Regions from separate parts of the Pantoea sp. SGAir0180 genome, predicted to be linked through region 1. Evidence: predicted binding sites of a transcription regulator. Region 1 holds the regulator's gene; the other holds the start of a gene.
The links. The regulator CRP, encoded in region 1, controls carbon source genes, mostly activating them, when cyclic AMP is high. The targets are predictions, from matches to a motif close to ATGTGANNNNNNTCACAT.
Positions count from the first base shown of each region.

Region 1 (5,913 bases):
GATCTCATTACAGGCCATTCGCCACTTCGCCGGTCGCCTGCCGGTGCTGGGCGTTTGTCTGGGGCATCAGGCCATCGCCCAGGTGTTTGGTGCGCAGGTCGTGCGTGCGCGCGAAGTCATGCACGGTAAGACGTCTGCTGTTCAGCATAACGGCTGTGGTGTATTTCGCGGTCTGAATCAACCGCTGACCGTAACGCGTTATCACTCGCTGATTGTGAAAGCCGATACGCTGCCTGATGAATTTGACGTCACCGCATGGAGTTTACGTGACGGTCAGCCCGACGAAATTATGGGCATCCGTCATAAAACGCTGGCACTGGAAGGCGTGCAGTTTCATCCTGAAAGTATTCTCAGCGAACAGGGACATCAACTGCTCGCTAATTTCCTGCAACAGTAAAGTTGTGTTTGCCTTTAAGTGATTTTTTATGCATATTTCATGATTATTATTTCATCATGAACCAACTCATCAGTTTGCGAGGTTGTCAATGGCAGCGGAAAACATTGCGGTAACACGGGAAACGTTCGATCAGGTTATTTTGCCTGTTTATGCACCTGCGCAGTTTGTACCGGTAAAAGGCAAAGGAAGCCGGGTGTGGGATCAGCAGGGTAAAGAGTATATCGACTTCTCGGGTGGGATTGCCGTCACCGCGCTGGGCCATTGTCACCCGGCGCTGATTGAAACCCTGAAGAAACAGGGCGAAACCCTGTGGCACACCAGCAATGTGTTCACCAATGAACCGGCTTTGCGCCTGGCCAGCAAACTGATTAACGCCACCTTCGCGGACAGAGTGTTTTTTGCCAACTCCGGCGCAGAAGCCAACGAGGCCGCGTTTAAGCTGGCGCGTTATTATGCCTGTAAACGTCATAGCCCGTTTAAAAGCAAAATTATTGCCTTCCATAATGCCTTTCATGGCCGGACGCTGTTTACGGTCACGGTAGGCGGCCAGCCAAAATATTCCGACGGTTTTGGCCCAAAACCCGCTGACATTGTGCATGTGCCCTTCAACGATTTGGCGGCAGTGAAAGCCGTTATCGACGACCACACCTGTGCGATTGTCGTTGAGCCCATTCAGGGTGAAGGTGGCGTCATGCCGGCCACGCCAGAATTTATGCAGGGGCTGCGTGAGCTCTGCGATAAACATCAGGCGTTGCTGGTGCTGGATGAAGTTCAGAGCGGTATGGGGCGCAGCGGTAAGCTGTTTGCTTATGAGCACTACGGCGTCACGCCAGACATTCTGACTTCGGCGAAAGCGCTGGGCGGTGGTTTTCCTGTCAGCGCGATGCTGACCACCGAGGAGGTGGCGTCAACGATGGCTCCTGGCGTGCATGGCACCACCTATGGTGGCAATCCGCTGGCCTGTGCGATTGCTGAAACCGCGCTGGATCTGATCAATACGCCAGACGTGCTGAACGGCGTGGAATCCCGTCGCCAGCAGTTTGTCGAGGCACTCAAGGCGATTGATGCCCGTTACGATCTGTTTAGCGATATTCGCGGCAAAGGCTTACTGGTAGGCGCGGCCCTGAAGCCGCAACATGCCGGAAAATCACGCGATATCCTCAATGCCGCCGCGGCTGAAGGCGTTATGGTGCTGGTGGCTGGTACGGATGTGATGCGTTTTGCCCCTTCACTGATTATTGAACCCGCCGATATTGAAGAAGGCATGGCGCGCTTTGCCAAAGCGGTCGGGAAAGTCCTGGCTGCCTGAGTTATTTTCGACCCATACTGCGAATCAGCCAGCGACCATGATGCGGTCGCTGGTTCCACGCCAGCGATGAGATCGTGTGCATCACCTTAAGATGATCCAGAATGCGCCTGATGTGCTGCTCCAGTACTGTGACCGGTCCCTCGTTGATATCTTCAATTCCCTGTAACAGATCGGTTTGCGAACTTTCGCCGTCATATTCAAGCCGCTGCTGGCAACGCTGCAGCGCAATTTCACACCATTGCAGATAGTGCTCCGCCAGCGTAGGCGGCAGCATGGTATGTTCGCGTGCCAGAATCGTCATGGCGTTGATGTGCTCAACGATAAACTGGCTGTGCGTGACCCATAAACGCATATCCTGTAAATAGCGTGCGTTAAACCCCGGCTCCTGCATCGCCTGATTTAGTGAGTTAAAGACTGCATTGTGGGCCTGATTAACGTTAACGCGCTGATAGGCGAGTACCTCGGGAGACTGTTCCGGACCAAGCAACATGCGTAACGCGTCCTGGAAAGCCTCAAGCACATCATGTGCGTTCTGTCGTAGCAGGGCACTTTGCCATTGCGGCCAAAGCCATAACGTTCCGCCAAACGCAATCAGGCAGCCCATCAGGGTATCCAGCAGGCGCGGCAGTAAGAATTGTGCGCCGTTAAGTGACAGAAGTTGCAGGGTATATACCGCGGTGACCGTGAACCCCACCATCGACCAGCCGTAAAACTGGCGGGTAAAGCGATAGCTGATAAAGGTAATCACCAGCATGATGCTCAACACCAGCGGTTCAGGGACATCCAGCCGCAGCGAGGCTGCCGCAATCACCAGCCCGGCAAAGGTGCCCAGCGCACGGTGCTGAATACGCACCCGTGTGGCGCTGTAGTTACTCTGGCTGACAAACATAATGGTCATCAGAATCCAGTAGGGTTTGGGAATCGAAAAGAACAGCGCCAGCCCGCTACCCAGCATCAGCATCACAGAAAAACGTCCGGCCGTGCGCAGGGCAGAAGAGCGCAGCGAGAGATAGCTTCTGAGTGCGGGCAGAAGCGGTAAACGGCGCTGGCGATCCGCCATCAAATCACGCTGATAAAGGGGCTTTTGTGTACGCAGTACCCGTGCGATGCGGCTGAAGTGATAAAGGCAAAAATTTCCTACCGGATTGTCCGGGTGCTGACGGGCGATTTTTTCCAGTGCCCCCAGCTGCTTGTCCATATCAAAGCGACTGGACAGTTGGTGGTACAGGATGTTGTCTGCCAGCTCACGTAAACGGGCGGAAATGGTTTTCGCATTCCAGCGAATCACGGCCTCAGCATGGCTTTGTTCTACCAGTTTTTGCACTTCTTCTGGCTGATGCAGGCTGACAGAAATGTGTTCCTGTAAATCCAGTGCGACCTGAAAAGCGCGGGTCAGTCGCTTATGACTGTGATCGCGGCTGGCGGACAGCATATGCATCTGCTGATAACAGGTGTTGATGAGGTCGATTGCTTTTTGTTGCCGCGCCAGCAACGGTGGTAGCGCCTTCTCCGGATCGGTAAGTTGCGTCAACAAGGTGTACTTGGCGTCACAATAGTTCGCCAGTTCGCGGTAAATCAGACTCAGGCTTTCACGCATTGGCTGCTCTTTCCACAGCCAAAACCAGAACCAGTTAAACAGGCCATACCACAGCGTACCGCCGATGTAGAGCAGGGGCGGTACGTAAATGGGCATGCGGCCAATCAGGCTGGTGGTAAATATCGCTGCGATCAGTGTGGCAGGGAGTAACCGTGCGTGCAGTGGGCTGATTTCACCTGTCACGCCCAGCAGCAAAGGCAGAGCGAAAAGAATAAGCGGTAAGGGCACGTCTTTAAACAGAAGCCACTGCATCAGTAAGCTACCCAGGGCAAACAGGCTGCCGCCGACAATCAGGCGTTTAAAGAAGCGTTTGTGGGGTGTATCCAGACCGGCAATATTGCAGCAGGCAGGCACCAATGAGAACAGCAATCCTTTTTGCAGATCGCCAAACAGCCAGCCGAGCGCGACGGGGAGACACAACACCAGTGTCTGGCGCAGGGCATAGTTAACTTCAGGGTGATAAATTATTCTTCGCCACATCGGCTCAACGCAAATAATTCACGGCATAACGTTGCCATTATGCCGTGAAGAATAAAGCTTAGCGCGTGCCGTAAACAACAATTGTTTTGCCGTGTGCGGAGATCAGATTCTGGTCTTCCAGCATCTTCAAAATACGTCCCACGGTTTCACGTGAACATCCCACGATTTGGCCAATTTCCTGACGCGTAATTTTAATTTGCATGCCGTCAGGATGCGTCATGGCATCCGGCTGTTTCGCCAGGTTGAGCAACGTCTGCGCAATGCGACCGGTGACATCAAGGAACGCGAGGTTGCCCACTTTTTCCGATGTGACCTGCAGACGGCGCGCCATTTGCGAGGAGAGGCGCATGAGGATGTCCGGATTCACCTGAATCAGCTGACGGAATTTTTTGTAGGAAATCTCTGCCACTTCGCACGCGGTTTTCGCACGTACCCAGGCGCTGCGCTCCTGACCTTCTTCGAACAGGCCAAGCTCACCAATAAAGTCGCCCTGATTCAGATAGGACAGAATCATCTCCTTGCCTTCTTCATCCTTAATCAGTACCGCAACGGAACCTTTAACGATGTAGTAAAGCGTTTCCGCCTTTTCACCTTGATGAATGAGCGTACTTTTGGATGGATACTTGTGAATATGGCAATGGGACAGGAACCATTCAAGTGTAGGGTCTGTTTGCGGTTTGCCGAGAACCATTCGCTATTATCCTCTGTTGTAATCGTGCCCAAAATACAGGGCTCTGTTTCCCTGCCAGGCGATGTAAGCGTTAAGCGTCTTTCCATTCAGGAAATTATTCGGGCTGCATTCGGCGCAGTGCGCATCATTCTTCCCGGCTTCGTCTTCGGATGACGAAAAATATTTTCAGCTCTGTTTGTAGCACAGCTTACGTCGACTGTCTTGTGTTGTCTCGCTTCAGCAAGATGGCGTTTTCTCTGGATTGCTGTTTCCCAGGCAAAAGCGTACGCTGAGCCAAAACAGGGTATTCTGAGGTCAAAATTATGCAGGCACGCGTCAAATGGGTTGAAGGGTTAACATTCCTGGGGGAATCATCGTCCGGCCATCAGGTACTGATGGATGGCAATTCTGGCGATAAAGCGCCGAGCCCTATGGAGATGGTGCTGATGGCGGCAGGGGGATGCAGCGCCATTGACGTTGTGTCAATTTTGCAAAAAGGCCGCAACGATGTGGTTGATTGCGAAGTGAAACTATCGTCTGAACGTCGGGAAGAAGCCCCCCGCATCTTTACCCATATCAATCTGCATTTTATCGTCAGCGGCAACGCACTTTCGGATAAAGCCGTGGCACGCGCTGTCGATCTGTCAGCGGAAAAATATTGCTCTGTCGCCATCATGTTAGGCAAAGGCGTCAACATTACCCACAGCTACGAAGTGATCGCGCTATAATCTCACAGAGGCCAGGCTGGCCTCTGTGGTTATTCAATCCGTTTCCCTTCCATGAGCCGTTTTACTAACGGCGCCATAATTAACTCCATCGCCAGTCCCATTTTGCCGCCGGGTACCACCAGCGTGTTGATATTGGAAATAAACGATCCCTGCAGCATGGCCAGCAGATAGGGAAAATCAATGTCTTCCAGCCCCTGAAAGTGGATAACCACAAAGCTTTCATCCAGCGAAGGGATGGTGCGCGCGGCAAAGGGATTAGAGGTATCCACCGTGGGGACGCGCTGAAAGTTAATATGGGTTCGTGAAAACTGCGGCGTAATGAAATTGATGTAATCTTCCATGGAACGCACTACCGAATCCATCACCGCTTCGCGTGAATGGCCACGCTCGCTGGTATCGCGCACCAGTTTCTGAATCCACTCCAGGTTGACGATGGGCACGACGCCGACCAGCAAATCGACTTTTTCCGCCACATTGTGTTGTGCAGTCACCACGCCGCCGTGCAAGCCTTCATAAAACAGCACATCCATATCCGGAGGTAACGGTTGCCAGGGCGTGAAGGTGCCGGGAACCTGGTTCCAGGGAACGGCTTCATCATAGGTGTGCAGATACTTACGCGACTGGCCCTTACCGTGTTCGCCGTATTCGATGAACGTTTGCTCCAGCAGGCCAAAATCATTCGCCTCCGGGCCAAAGTAGCTGATATGTCGCCCCAGATCGCGCGCTTTTCGG
Region 1 covers NZ_CP028071.1:4,121,875-4,127,787, forward strand. The annotation lists gene C1N58_RS19260 (aminodeoxychorismate synthase component II) at 1-397, shown strand, start outside; gene C1N58_RS19265 (bifunctional acetylornithine/succinyldiaminopimelate transaminase) at 486-1,706, shown strand; gene C1N58_RS19270 (YccS/YhfK family putative transporter) at 1,708-3,783, opposite strand; gene crp (cAMP-activated global transcriptional regulator CRP) at 3,842-4,474, opposite strand; gene C1N58_RS19280 (OsmC family protein) at 4,777-5,181, shown strand; gene C1N58_RS19285 (phosphoribulokinase) at 5,211-5,913, opposite strand, start outside.

Region 2 (5,913 bases), 2.1 Mb from region 1:
TTTACGCAACGTCACGGCAAACCGGCGGCGGTCCTGATGAATGACTGCATACTGCGCCGACAGGGCAATCCCGATAAGCTGCACGATGCGCATTTCTTTAAAGGCATTCCGGCTGCCGGGTTCTCCAGCTTTGGTGAAATTCTGGGCGTACCGATCAATCAGACCTTGTCTGCACTGGTATTCTTCAATCATAACGTAAACGCCATGGCGCAATTTCCGGTGGAATATGCCAGCTATGCCGCGCACTATGCGCAGCGCGCGTTACGTCGCTGGGAAGCGCTAAACCGCGTCCAGTCGGGCGTGCTGGCTCGCGTGGTGAACTATCAGCAGGAGTTGGCACCTATCGTTCAGGCGCTGCCGGTGCTTGAGGCGGCAACCCAGAGCCAGAGCGAAGCGTTGTCGATGGCCGAAAGCAGCATTCGCGCTATCAGCACTCTCGCCAAAGAAAGCCAGCAGGCACAAGGGCGCCTGGGGGACGGGCTGGACGATCTGGAAGCGATATCTAACGGTATCAACGTTATTACGCACGGCATCAGCAATATCGCTTTCCAGACCAATATTCTGGCGCTCAATGCCGCTGTCGAGGCTGCACGCGCGGGGGAAGCTGGCAGAGGATTTGCCGTTGTGGCAGGGGAGGTTCGGCGCCTGGCGCAATCCTCGAAAGAGCAGGCTGAAGCGACCGCAAGCAACATTAATGATGCGGTCGACACGATCTCGCGTATCCGCGATGTCGCGACAAACACGGTACAAACCGCGACGGACATGGCAGACCGCAGTATCCAGGCTGCCGATGCGATTGCCGCCATGAGCGATCGAAGCCGCCATGAACGGGCAGGGATGGCGAAACAGCTGGATAATCTGCGCACCTTAACGGCAGGTATGGATGCGATGCAGGAAGCGGTCGCCGAGCTGAAAGTGCTGCAGACACTTTCCTCGTCACGATAAGTCACTGCTGGCGCCGCGACCAGGAAGGCCCTGCGCCAGTCTCTGTTAAGCAGGGATAACAACTAAGGTAATGGCAAAGTGAACCCGGGCTTTCTTGTTGTTATTTATCACACCTCGTCAGATTGCTTATTTGCCGCCTTATTTTCAAGACGGAAAATTCAGCATGGGTTGCGTTTGATCCTCAATGTTTTAGCGGCTTTTTTCAAACCTGTTCTGTGAAGCTTTAAAACGAAAAAGCCACGCATTCGCGTGGCTTTCACAACCTTATTCATTCACGTGCAGTTCACTTCACCGTGTGGATTAGACGTTAAACAAGAAATTCATCACATCGCCATCTTTAACGATGTACTCTTTGCCTTCTGAACGCATCTTGCCCGCTTCTTTCGCGCCTTGCTCACCCTTATAGGTAATAAAGTCTTCAAACGCGATCGTTTGTGCGCGAATAAAGCCTTTCTCGAAGTCGGTATGGATTTTACCGGCGGCCTGCGGGGCGGTGGCGCCAACAGGGATAGTCCATGCGCGTACTTCTTTGACGCCGGCGGTGAAATAGGTCTGCAGATTCAGCAGTGCGTAACCGGCACGAATCACGCGGTTCAGGCCTGGCTCTTCGATGCCCAGCTCGGCCATAAACTCGTCACGATCTTCGTCTTCCAGTTCGGCGATATCAGATTCGACAGAGGCACAGACTGGCACAACGACAGAACCTTCTTTGGCGGCGATTTCGCGCACTTTATCCAGGTACGGGTTGTTTTCAAAGCCATCTTCGTTGACGTTAGCAATGTACATCGTGGGCTTGAGCGTCAGGAAGCTCAGATAGCGCAGAGCGGCTTTGTCCTCATCGGTCAGATCCAGCGCGCGCAGCATGCCCGCGTTTTCCAGATGAGGCAGACATTTCTCCAGCGCCGCCTGTTCCGCTTTCGCGTCTTTATCGCCACCTTTGGCTTTTTTCTGCACGCGCTGCAGTGCACGTTCACAGGTGTCCAGATCCGCCAGCGCCAGCTCGGTGTTGATGGTTTCGATATCATCAGCCGGATCGACTTTATTATTCACGTGGATAATATTGTCGTTTTCAAAGCAGCGAACCACGTGGCCGATCGCTTCGGTTTCACGGATATTGGTCAGGAACTGGTTGCCCAGGCCTTCACCTTTCGATGCACCTTTTACCAGACCGGCGATATCGACGAATTCCATGGTAGTCGGAACCACGCGCTGTGGCTTGACGATCTCGGACAGCTGATCCAGACGCAGGTCAGGCATAGGTACAACGCCCGTGTTGGGTTCAATGGTGCAGAAGGGGAAGTTCGCCGCTTCAATACCCGCTTTTGTCAGCGCGTTAAACAGAGTGGATTTACCGACATTTGGCAGGCCCACGATACCGCATTTGAATCCCATGGTTTAATACCCTTTATAGCTGGATGGGCAACGCCTGGACGCAGGCGCCGCCGGAAACGTAAGATAATTTTCGCGCATTATACACAGATTCGCGACAATCGGGGCGATTAGACAGGCTTAAAGGCATGCAGGCGGTTCATTGCCTTAATGCGATCTTCCTTCAGCCACAGTTCGGTGCAGCGCGCTGCTTCATCAATGGCGTCATCGATCAGCTTTTGCTCGCTGGCGGGCGGTTTGCCTAACACAAATCCGGTCACTTTGTTGCGGTCACCGGGATGGCCGATGCCGATGCGCAGACGATGAAAGTTATTATTATTGCCCAGCTTGCTGATGATGTCTTTCAGGCCGTTATGACCGCCGTGACCGCCGCCTTGTTTGAATTTCGCAATGCCCGGTGGCAGATCGAGTTCATCGTGCGCCACTAAAATTTCTTCGGGCGCAATACGGTAGAAGGTCGCCATCGCCGCGACTGCTTTGCCGCTGAGGTTCATAAAGGTGGTGGGCACCAGCAGTCGGACATCTTCGCCCGCCAGCGCCAGTCGCGCCGTATAACCGAAAAATTTGGCTTCTTCTTTTAACGACTGATTGTGCCGCTCAGCCAGCAAATCCAGATACCACGCACCCGCGTTATGGCGCGTGGCGGCATATTCCGCACCGGGATTCGCCAGGCCGACAATCAGTTTAATGCTGCTCACAAGGAATATCCTGCTGTTATCACCAAAGGGCAGTAGTTTACTGTGCCGGGCTACGGATCACAAAGTGTGAGCCACGAATTATTAGTGTCGGTGATTAATTGTTTTTCATCTAAATCAATAAGCTGTAATTATGCTTTGGTCACACTTATCCTGTTCTGAGTGTGACGAAGTGCACAAATTAGCCTGCTGTCATTGCCTAAACTACTGACAGGTTAACATTGTGTGCGCTCATCGGACCGCACCTTCAGGAGGTGAAAGATGAAACGTCATCACTCACGTATGGCAGGAAATGCCTTAATGGCACTGGGCTTAGTGACCATGGTACTCGGCGTTGGTTTTTCGATTATCAACCAACTTCCCTCTTTAAATCTGCCGCAGATACTGGCGCAGGGCGCGATGTTTGGGATTTTCTTTGGCGCACTGTTATGGCTGGCCGGTGCCTGCATTAGCGGTCGTGAGAAAGTCGAAGATCGCTATTACTGGGAGCGGCATTATGGCGATAAACGCTGTCGCCGCAGCCATCACTCGTCATAATGATGTTCCCGGCAATGTCAGACAGGGCTCGGTTCGGTTCCTGCCTTTGGCTTTTGCCCGATAGAGCGCTTTGTCAGCCAGCGCCATCAGTTCGCCAAAATCAATGTGGCGATTGTCGGCGGTGGAGAAGCCAATGCTGACGGAATAGGGAACCTGACCCGGCCGGGAAAGGTGGATCGCCTGGCGCACCTGCTCGCACCAGACGTTAGCCTGTGCTGACATCATCGGCAGAAGGGCGGCAAATTCTTCGCCGCCCAGTCGCGCAAAGCGCGCCCCTTCAGGCAGCATTTTGGACACGCGGTTAGTGAAATCAATCAGAATCTGGTCGCCCTGATGATGCCCATAGCGATCATTAATCCCTTTAAAATGGTCGAGATCGAATAACACCACCGTCAGCGCTTTATTCTGCTTCTGGCAGGCTTTAATCATCACCTCGGCCCCGGTAAACAGCGCACGACGATTCCAGATATTGGTCAGGGGATCGTGCAGCGAGGCCGTTTTTAACGCATTGCGCGTCCGCTCATTGACCATCGCCAGAATCGTCACGGTAAACCCAATCACAAACAACATGGATTCCATGATCACATAGACGGAAAAATTGGATCCGCTGATCGCGCCCTGAACGCCAACCGGACGGGAATTATCCAGGAATATGCGGGCCGCATGGAATATCAGGTGAATCCAGAGCAGGAGCTGGGCAGGCCAGAATGTTGCATCCATATTGCGCCGCGCCAGCCAGAGAAAATAGATAAGCGATCCGGTATACCCGATGCAGAGCAGGCAGAGCACCAGTACGCGCAGCGATAAGCTGTAATAAAATCCCGGAATCAGGCAGAGCAGTGACCAGATCAGCGCCCCGACCAGACCACTCATCCCCGGCTGCTTACCGCAAAAGGTGCGAAACGCGCTGAACAATCCCCCGTAAGCCAGCATAAGCAACACGTTGCTCATGGCCACCGGTAAAAACTGATAGCCCTGGCTGCGCAGGCTACTGAGAATAAAGGCGACCAGCGTCAGTAAAATGGCCACGCAAACATAGCCCAGCGTGCGATCGTAATGCGAACCGACCCAGGCAAATGCCAGGATCAGACTCATAAACCCCAGTACGTAGAGTTCGCAAATAAATAACGTATAGACGTCGAGGTTCATAGTGGAAAACGATCGCAATAAAAAGTGCGGGCAAAGTACCACTCAACGCAGAATGGCAAAAGAGCAGATAAGATAATTTCAGCGAAAGAGTTTTTCGTAGTAAGCGTGACAATAACGGCGGTGACTCATAACGAAAATTTCTGTGAATCAAGCAGCTTTGTCGGAAGGGGAACGGCACAGACAAAAGAAAAGGCCGGACAGCGTGTCCGGCCTGCGAAGATTAGTGTTCGAACATTGCCGAAATGGACTCTTCGTTACTGATGCGGCGAATGGCTTCGGCCAGCATGCCTGACAGCGTCAGGGTACGGACGTTTGGCAGCGACTTCATCTCTTCGGATAACGGAATGGTGTCACACACGATAACCTGATCGATGACAGATTTACGTAAGTTTTCCACCGCGTTACCGGAGAAGATAGGGTGCGTCGCGTACGCGAACACGCGCTTGGCACCGCGCTCTTTCAGCGCTTCCGCGGCTTTGCACAGTGTGCCGCCGGTGTCGATCATGTCATCGACCAGCACACAGTCACGGCCCGCAACGTCACCAATGATATGCATAACCTGAGAAACGTTCGCACGCGGGCGACGTTTGTCGATGATGGCCATATCGGTGTCGTTCAGCAGTTTCGCAATAGCACGGGCACGAACCACGCCGCCAATGTCAGGCGAAACAACAATCGGGTTTTCCAGGCCAATCTGTAACATATCCTCCAGCAGAATGGGACTGCCGAAGACGTTATCAACCGGGACGTCGAAGAAGCCCTGGATCTGCTCAGCGTGCAGGTCAACCGTTAAAACACGGTCAACGCCGACGCTGGAAAGAAAGTCAGCCACGACTTTGGCGGTAATAGGCACACGCGCAGAACGCACGCGGCGGTCCTGACGGGCATAACCAAAGTAGGGGATAACAGCGGTAATACGACCAGCTGAAGCACGACGCAGCGCGTCGACCATCACGACCAGTTCCATCAAATTATCATTGGTGGGAGCACAGGTGGACTGGATGATGAAAATATCACCACCGCGTACATTTTCATTAATTTGTACGCTTACTTCGCCATCACTGAAACGACCGACAGCGGCGTCGCCCAGGCTGGTGTAAAGGCGGTTGGCAATACGTTGTGCTAGTTCCGGGGTGGCGTTACCAGCAAAAAGCTTCATATCAGGCACGAGAAGAACCTCAGGCTTTGCGTCCAGAGA
Region 2 covers NZ_CP028071.1:2,011,177-2,017,089, reverse strand. The annotation lists gene C1N58_RS09415 (methyl-accepting chemotaxis protein) at 1-945, shown strand, start outside; gene ychF (redox-regulated ATPase YchF) at 1,246-2,337, opposite strand; gene pth (aminoacyl-tRNA hydrolase) at 2,445-3,032, opposite strand; gene ychH (stress-induced protein YchH) at 3,291-3,566, shown strand; gene C1N58_RS09395 (GGDEF domain-containing protein) at 3,561-4,715, opposite strand; gene prs (ribose-phosphate diphosphokinase) at 4,936-5,883, opposite strand.
Region 2: a site for CRP is predicted at 3,192-3,209, ahead of pth (aminoacyl-tRNA hydrolase). Genes of this name have one in related genera too.